Regions from separate parts of the Ornithinimicrobium pratense genome, predicted to be linked through region 2. Evidence: predicted binding sites of a transcription regulator. Region 2 holds the regulator's gene; the other holds the start of a gene.
The links. The regulator Rex, encoded in region 2, represses fermentation and respiration genes when NADH is low (regulators of the CRP and FNR family bind a similar motif). The targets are predictions, from matches to a motif close to CTTGTGAANNNNTTCACAAG.
Positions count from the first base shown of each region.

Region 1 (4,380 bases), 1.3 Mb from region 2:
CGGCGAGCCGGCCCTGGTGGAGGGGTTGCGGGAGGAAGTCGTCCCGATGGGCGGGCGCTCGGACCTGCTCGTGGCCTACCTCGCCGGGCAGGCGTCCCGGATGCGCCCGCCGATCGGCTTCTTCCGCGGCTTCGTGCTCGAGGACGCCGGAGAGCACCGGGACACGCTGGACATCAAGAGGGGTGTCACGGCCGTGGTCCAGCTGGCGCGGGTGCACGCGGTGCGGGCGGGGTCGAGGGCGCTCGGGACGAGGCTCCGGCTGGAGGCCGCCGCGGCCGGGGGCGGGTTGTCGGCCCAGACCGCGACCGACCTGGCCGACGCCTTTGAGCTCATGTCCTACCTGCGGGTGCGGCACCAGGCCCGCCAGGTCCGGGCGGGGCAGCGTCCGGACAACCATCTCAACCCCGAGGACCTGGGCAGCCTGGACCGGCGGCACCTGCGCGACGCCTTCCAGATCGTCCGTTCCGCGCAGCAGGCTCTGGGCGCCCGTCTGCCGCGGGTGGGCTGATGAGCTGGTGGGGACGTCTGCGGCCGGGGGCCGGGAGCCCGTGGTCCCGCCCGGCACCCCACTGGCCGATCTGGCTGCCGCGGCGGTGGTGCCTGCGGACACGCCGCTGGAGCGGGTCGAGCTGCTCGCGATCGACCTTGAGACGACCGGGCTGGACCCACGCAAGGACGAGGTGTTGTCGGTAGGGATGGTGGTGGTCCGGGGCGGTCAGGTGCACCTGGGCACGGCCCGCCACCTGCCGGTGCGGCCCCGCGGGCAGGTCGGCGACTCCGCCGTCGTGCACGGGCTCACCGACGACGCACTGGCCCAGGCACCCACGATGGAGCAGGTGCTGCCCGAGGTGCTGGCCGCCCTCCTCCATGAGACCCCCGTGCCGGGGGTCCCCCAGGATGCCCCCCCACCGCGCAGGGTGCTGCTGGCCCACTTCGCCGAGGTCGAGGCAACCTTCCTGGCGGCGGCCTGCCGCCAGGTCTACGGCACGGCGGTGGGGATGCCGGTGGTGGACACCCTGCAGATCGCCCGGCGCCTGCTGCGCGCCCAGCACCACGAGCTGCAGGCCGGCACGGTCCGGCTCGACGCCTGCCGGCGCCGGCACGGGCTGCCGCGCTACCGGGCTCACTCGGCGCTGACGGACGCCGTGGCCTGCGCCGAGCTGTTCCTGGCCCAGACGGCGGCGCTGGAGCAGGTGCGCGGGCGTGCCCTGATCCTGCGGGACGTGCTGGAGCGGAGGCTGCGGTAGGCACCACGGCCGCGAACTCACCTACAGCCGGCTCGTCATCCGTGAGCGGGGCAGGAACCGGGGTGCGCGCGGTAGCACCGAGCCCGATTTGGCGCAGGGGGTCTGCCCTAATCTGGAGAAGGTGGGCCTATGCCGGGCCCGAGGGGCAGCGGGCCTAGACTTGCTGAGTTCGTGAAAGTTGTCACAAGCGAAGGTGTCAGTGCGCATCGTGAGTGAGCAGGTCGAGACCGCCGACGTCATCGTTGTCGGCGCAGGCCCCGGTGGTTCGGCCACTGCCGCATACCTGGCGCAGCACGGGCTGGACGTCCTGCTGCTGGAGAAGGCCACCTTCCCCCGCGACAAGATCTGCGGCGACGGCCTGACCCCGCGCGCGGTCCGCGAGCTGATCAACCTCGGGGTCCCGACCCGCCCGGAGGACGGGTGGCACCGCACCCGAGGGCTGCGCATCGTCGGCGGCGGGGTCCGGATGGAGCTGGACTGGCCAGGGAACGAGACCTTCCCGCCCTTCGGCCTGGTCCGCACCCGGATGGACCTGGACGAGACCCTGGCCCGGCACGCGGAGCGCCGGGGCGCACGGCTGCTGCAGGGGATGAACGTCTCGGGCCCGATCCTCGACCACCGCGACCACATCGTCGGTGTCACCGCCAAGGTGATGGGGCCGAACGGCCGCGCCACGGGAGCGACCCGTGAGTTCCGGGCGCGTGTCGTGGTCGCTGCGGACGGCAACTCCAGCAGGCTCTCGCTGGCGATGGACCGGCCCAAGCGGGACGACCGGCCGATGGGTGTGGCGGTGCGCAGCTACTTCAGCACCCCCCGCCACGACGACGGGTATCTGGAGTCCTGGCTGGAGCTGTGGACGCAGGACGAGGCCGGCGCCCGCCACCTCATGCCCGGCTACGGCTGGATCTTCCCGCTCGGCGACGGGACCGCCAACGTCGGGCTGGGCATCCTCGACACCTTCAAGGACTTCGGCAACTTCGACTCGCGCGAGGTCATGCGCCGCTGGGTGGCCGAGATGCCGGAGGACTGGGGCTTTTCCGAAGAGACCCGGCTGGCGCCGATCCGCGGGGCTGCCCTGCCGATGTGCTTCAACCGCCAGCCTCTCTACGACCGCGGTCTGCTGCTCGTGGGCGACGCCGGCGGCATGGTCAACCCGTTCAACGGCGAGGGCATCGCCGAGGCGATGGAGGCTGGCCGCTACGGCGCCGAGATCATCGCCTCCGCCCTGGCCCGCGCCACGCCGGGGGAGACCGAGGCCGTGCTGCGCTCCTATCCCAAGGTGATGAAGGACGCGCTCGGCGGCTACTTCATGCTCGGCAAGCAGTTCGCCACCCTGATCGGCCACCCCGAGGTGATGCGTCTGGCGGTCCGCTACGGCCTGCCCCGCAAGGCCCTGATGCGGCTGCTGATCAAGATCATGGCCAACCTGCCGCAGGAGCGCGGCGGCCGGCTGGATGACCGCGTGATCAACGCGCTGAGCCGGATGACCCCTGCGGCATGAACGGCCAGCCTGAGCCTAGGATGGTCGTGCGCCCGACCCTGAAACTGGTGTTCCCCACGCCGAGCACGTCCCGAAAGGAGTCCTGGCAATGATGGACTACCACCCCTATGTGCCGGTCCTCTTCTTCCTGGCCTTCGGCCTGCTCTTCGCCTTCGGCTCGGTCTTCGGCGGAGGCCTGCTGGGCAGGGTCAGCTACAACCGGGCCAAGGCCGAGGCCTACGAGTGCGGTATCCAGCCCACGCCCCAGGCACACCAGGGCGGCCGGGTGCCGGTCAAGTTCTACCTGACCGCGATGCTGTTCATCGTCTTCGACGTAGAGGTGCTCTTCCTCTACCCCTTCGCGGTGGCCTTCGAGCAGGTGGGGCTGTTCTCGGTGCTGGCGATGCTGCTGTTCCTCGTCGTCGTGTCCGTCCCGTTCGTCTACGAGTGGAGCAGGGGGGGCCTGGAATGGGACTGACCCTGCAGACCACCGACCGCTTGCTGAAAGAGGTGTGACCCATGGGTCTTGAGGACAAGATTCCCGGTGGCTTCATGTTGTCCACCGTCGAAGGGCTGGCCGGTCACCTGCGCCAGCACTCCGTGTGGCCGGCGACCTTCGGGCTGGCCTGCTGCGCCATCGAGATGATGGCGGTCGGCACGCCCGACTACGACATCGCCCGGTTCGGTATGGAGCGCTTCGCAGCCACCCCCCGCCAGGCCGACCTGATGATCGTGGCCGGCCGGGTGTCGCAGAAGATGGCCCCGGTCGTGCGGCAGGTCTACGACCAGATGCCGAACCCCAAGTGGGTCATCGCGATGGGGGTGTGCGCCAGCTCCGGCGGGATGTTCAACAACTACGCGATCGTCCAGGGCGTGGACCACATCGTCCCGGTGGATGTCTATCTACCCGGCTGCCCCCCGCGCCCGGAGATGCTGCTGAACGCGGTCCTGGAGCTGCACAAGCAGATCCGCGAGTTCAAGTTCGGAGTCCACCGCGAGCAGGCCGCCCGCGCCGCCGAGGCCGCAGCGCTACGGGCCACGCCGACGCACGAGATGAAGGGGTTGCTGGCGTGACGAGCACCGGACCGGAGACCCCCGACAAGGCCCCACCCGCGCACGAGACCACGCGCGACCCCGTCGCCCAGCCTCCTCGCACCGAGGAGCAGCTCGTCAGCACCACGGACGCACAGGGGTCCGGTGGCGGCGCGGTGGCGGCCCGGCGGGGCACGCCGGGCGAGCCCGTGCAGGTGGCACGACGGAAGGGTTTGTTTGGCAGCTCCGTGGGCAACGACACCTCGGGGTACGGCCACCTGGAGGTGCCGATCCTGTTCCCGGGGGAGGCCGAGCGACCCTACGGCTCCTACTTCGACGAGGTGGTCGACGCGCTCGAGACCGCAGCGCCGGAGGCGTTCGCGGCGGGAGTGGAGCGGGTCGTCGTCGACCGCGGGGAGCTGACCCTGCACGTGCGCCGCGAGCAGCTGGTGGCCCTCGTCAAGCCGCTGCGGGACGACGCGCGGCTGCGCTTCGAGATGTGCTCGGGGGTCTCCGGTGTGCACTGGCCCGAGCAGGAGGGCGCCGAGTTGCACGCCGTCTACCACTTCCTGTCCATCACCCATGGCGCACGTCGCGTCCGGTTCGAGGTCACCTGCCCCG
Region 1 covers NZ_CP044427.1:2,697,393-2,701,772, reverse strand. Annotated here, with positions in the region: gene FY030_RS12465 (putative nucleotidyltransferase substrate binding domain-containing protein) at 1-508, shown strand, start outside; gene FY030_RS12460 (exonuclease domain-containing protein) at 516-1,247, shown strand; gene FY030_RS12455 (geranylgeranyl reductase family protein) at 1,456-2,748, shown strand; gene FY030_RS12450 (NADH-quinone oxidoreductase subunit A) at 2,840-3,205, shown strand; gene FY030_RS12445 (NuoB/complex I 20 kDa subunit family protein) at 3,247-3,801, shown strand; gene FY030_RS12440 (NADH-quinone oxidoreductase subunit C) at 3,936-4,380, shown strand, end outside.
Region 1: a site for Rex is predicted at 1,416-1,435, ahead of FY030_RS12455 (geranylgeranyl reductase family protein). Genes of this name have one in related genera too.

Region 2 (4,380 bases):
GTCGCCGGGTCCGGCGCCGACGAAGGCGACGCGGGCGGCCGCCACGTGGGTAGGCAGGTGCGAGGGGTGGATGGACAGGGCTTCGGTGCTCACAGGTCTGGCTCCGGTTCGAAGGCCCCGCGGACAGCCGCCGGGCGGCTGCGGTCGGCCTCGAGGCCGGCGGGGTCGGGACGGGTCATCAACTGCTCGGTCAACAGCTGCTGGGCCACCTCGTGGCCCAGGGCGACCGGGTCGGTTCCGGTCGCCTCGTGTCGCTGCGTGAGGTCCTGCAGCGCCACGAAGACATGGAGGGACAGCGCGCCGTCGGCGGCGTCCGAGGGGTGGGGGGCCGCGCTGACCGGGGTGGCCAGGGCGGCGATCGGGGCGGTGCAGCCCGCTTCGAGGGCGGCCAGCACGGCCCGTTCGGCGGTCACGGCGGCCCGGGTGGGGGCGTGCTCGAGAGTCCGCTCCAGCAGCGCGACGAGCTCGTGGTCGGCCTCGCGGCACTCGACCGCGAGGGCAGCCTGGCCGGGCGCGGGCAGCATGACGTCCAGCTCAAGGGTGTCCGTGGCGTCCGCGAGCCGGTCCAGGCGGGCCAGACCGGCGCGGGCCAGGACCACCGCGTCGAGCTCGCCATGGCGGACCAGGTCGATCCGGGTGCCGACGTTGCCGCGGATGTCGCGGACCTGCACGTCGGGGCGAGCCAGCGCGAGCTGAGCCGCCCGGCGGGGGGACCCGGTGCCGATGACGGCGCCTGTCGGCAGCTCGGCCAGGGTGAGACCGTCGCGGGCGACGAGAACGTCCCGCGGGTCCTCCCGCTCGGGGACGGCGGCGATCGTCAGGCCAGCCTCGGGCGCGGTCGGAAGGTCCTTCAGGGAGTGCACTGCCAGGTCGACCTCCCCACGACGCAGGGCGTCGCGTAACGCCGAGGCGAAGACCCCTGTGCCACCGATCTCCTGCAGGCTGGCCCGGGAGACGTCACCCTCGGTGCGCACGTGCACCAGCTCCACCTGGTAGCCCGCGGCGCGCAGCCGCTCGGCCACCCAGTCGGACTGGCTCGTGGCCAAGGCGCTGGCGCGGGTGCCGAGGCGTAGCGGTCGCCCGGTCATCCAGCACCTCCCTGGCCGGTCGGCGGCGGCGAGGAGACCACCGCGATGTCGTGCGGGTCGAGGTCGAACAGCTCACGCAGGGCATGGGCGTAGTCGCCGACGCCGCTGGTCTCGGCCGACTGCAGCTGCCGGGCCCGCACGCTAGGTGTGTGCAGCAGCTTGTCCACGACCCGTTGGACCGTGCGTCGGACCTCGGCGCGCTCGTCATCGGGCAGGTGCGGCAGCCGCTGGTCCAGGCGGGTCATCTCGCTATCCACGACCTTGGCGGCGCTGGAGCGCAGCGCAGCCAGGGTGGGGGCGATCCGGGCGGCCCGTCGCTCGGTCAGGTAGTCGGCCACCTCGGCGGTGACCAGGTCGTTCACCGCGGCCAGCGCGTCCCGCTCCTGCGCATCCTGGGCGGTGGGCTGGATGTGCTCGGCCTCCACCTGCAACTCGGCCAGGCCCCACAGGTGCACGCCGGACAGCTGCCCCACCTCGGGGTCGATGTCACGGGGCAGGGCCAGGTCGAGGACGACCTGGGGCGCCCCGGTGCGCCCGGCGTCCAGCCGGGCCTGGGCCAGGGCCGCGGCGTCGAGCACCTGGCCCACCGCGCCGGTCGTGGTGATGAGCAGGTCCGCAGAGCCGGCCCTGGCTGCCATCTCCTCCCAGCCGGCCGCACGCACCCCGTGCCGCTCGGCGAGCCGCCGGGCGGTGGGGCCGGTCCGGTTGACCACGGTGACGTCAGTGATGCCGTCCCGGACCAGGGTGGCGACGGCAAGACCGGACATGGCCCCGGCGCCCAGCACGACAGCCCGCACCTGCGTCAGGTCGCCCAGGACTCGCCTGGCCCGCTCCAGTCCGAGCGTCACCAAGGAGCGGGACACCGCGTCGATCGAGGTCTCGGCGTGGGCCCGCTTGCCGACCCGCAGTGCCTTCTGCAGCAGCGGGTTGAGCGCCGGGCCCAGGCGGGAGTCCCGCTGTGCGGCGGCCAGCGCCGAGCGGAGCTGACCCAGGATCTGGCTCTCCCCGACCGCCATCGAGTCCAGGCCGCAGGCGAGGGTGAACAGGTGGGCCACCGCGCGCTCGTCATGGTGGACGTACAGGTGCGGCGCCAACTGGTCGTGGTCCAGCCCGCTCAGCCCGCACAGCAGCTCACCGATCTCGGTCACCGCGCCGTGGAAGGTGCTGGCCTCCACCACCACCTCGAGGCGGTTGCAGGTCGCCAGCACCATCGCCTCCTCGACGTGACCGGCGGAGTGCACCTGCCGGGCCAGCTGGTCGGCGCCCTGGGTGTCGAGCGCGACCCGCTCGAGCAGGTCGAAGGGTGCGCTGTGGTGGGAGATGCCGACGACCAGGACGCTCACGAGACCACCCCCGTCTCGGCCTCGGCGGCCGTCAGCGAACGCTGGTGCTGGTGGAAGGCCAGGATCTGCAGCTCGGTGCCGAGGTCGACGGCGCGCACGTCGACGTCCGCGGGCACGGTGAGTACCCCCGGCGCGAAGCTGAGGATGGAGCGCACCCCGAGCGCGACCAGTTGGTCGGCGACGGCCTGGGCCTGGTCCCCCGGGGTGGTGATGACGCCGACCGCGACCGGGGTGGTGAGCGGGTCGAAGTCCTCCAGGCGGCAGACCCGCATACCCTCCACCGTGGTGCCGACCACGGCTGGGTCACGGTCGGCCACGGCGACCACCCGGAAGCCGCGGGTCGCCAGACCGCCGTATGCGGCCAGCGCGCGGCCGAGGTTGCCCATCCCCACGATCACGACGGGCCAGTCCTGGGAGAGCCCCAGCTCGGCCGAGATCTGCTCCAAGAGCCGGGCGACGTCGTAGCCGACGCCGCGAACCCCGTAGGAGCCGAGGTGGGACAGGTCCTTGCGCACCTGGGCAGACCGGGCACCGGCCAGGGCAGCGAGCTCGTCGCTGGACACGGAGCGTCGGCCCTGGTCAGCGAGGGCAGAGAGCGCTTGGAGATAGCCCGGGAGTCGTCCGACGGTGGCTTCCGGCACCCCCCGTCGGGTGGACTCGGCCATCACGGCGGCACCGGCTCCTCTCATTGGACGGCGTCGACCGGGAGGGGCTTATATCAGACCCCTGCACGACGGCGACGCGGACCCCCTCACTCTATGGTCGGATCCCCTCAACCTCCAAAACGGCGGGATCGGCGGGATTCAGGGCCCCCGGCACTGCGGTCCCGGAGCGCTGCCACCTGCCCCGGCTGCACGCGGTAGTGGGCCACCTCGCGGCCGTCGACCAGCAGCACCGGCACTAGGGTCGTCCACCGCTTGTGCTGCTCAGCGGTGATCTGCCCGGCGGCCAGGGCGGCGTCCAGGTCGAGGGTGCCGGGACGGGCCTCGGGACCGAGCTCTGCCCCCACCATTGCCAGCATCTCCTCGCAGAGGTGGCAGCCGGTGCGGGTCACGACGACCACCTCGGGCGCGCGCCGCGCCTCAGGGCGCCGCCGCCGGAGCCGTTCCCACATCCACCCTCCTCCTGCTGGGCCCGGCCTACCGCCCGAGCCTGTTCCTGCCCATCCCGCCTCACCCGACCCCTCACCCGGCCTAGGCACCCGAGCACCCCGGGCACGACGATGGCGCCCGACCCGGGCGGGTGGGGCGCCATGCCTCTGCGACAGGCCGGCCGCCCAGCGGCGACCGGACCTGGGTCACTTCTTGTTGCGACGCTGGTGACGCGTCTTGCGCAGCAGTTTGCGGTGCTTCTTCTTCGCCATGCGCTTGCGGCGCTTCTTGATCACAGAGCCCATAGGCCGTCCTTCGTTCGTCGGTCGTGGTGCATGCGCTCTCGACGGGGGTCGGTGCGCACAACGGATTGGATCAGCCTAACGCGGCGGGACAGACCCGCCCAAACGCGCCCGCCCAACCGCCACGGTGCGGGGGCAGGGATCGGCTAGTGGTCACGGCCCTCAGGCGGTGCCGTGGTAGGAGTCCTGGAGGTAGTCGTGCACCGCCTGCTCCGGGACCCGGAACGAGCGGCCCACGCGCACGGCGGGAAGCTCTCCAGAGTGCACCAGTCGGTACACCGTCATCTTGGATACACGCATCACGGCGGCCACCTCGGCCACGGTCATAAACGTCATCTCGGCGAGCTGTCGCTCATCTGCCATAGGACGAATCCCGTCTCTTCATGAGCGCGGGCGTGCGAACTCGGCTTCCCCTCCGGTCGCTGCCCGACTCTCTGGTTGTCGGGCCTAACCATAGGGGCAGATGTGGTGCTTGCGAAAGTCGTTGCCCTAGAAATGTCCAGCCTGACACGCCGAACGTGACCAATGAGTTGGGTGAGACGGGGGTGTCGCGGCG
Region 2 covers NZ_CP044427.1:417,795-422,174, reverse strand. Annotated here, with positions in the region: gene FY030_RS01930 (bifunctional uroporphyrinogen-III C-methyltransferase/uroporphyrinogen-III synthase) at 1-93, opposite strand, end outside; gene hemC (hydroxymethylbilane synthase) at 90-1,088, opposite strand; gene FY030_RS01920 (glutamyl-tRNA reductase) at 1,085-2,431, opposite strand; gene FY030_RS01915 (redox-sensing transcriptional repressor Rex) at 2,428-3,096, opposite strand; gene FY030_RS01910 (glutaredoxin family protein) at 3,204-3,545, opposite strand; gene FY030_RS01905 (30S ribosomal protein bS22) at 3,729-3,827, opposite strand; gene FY030_RS01900 (helix-turn-helix domain-containing protein) at 3,987-4,187, opposite strand.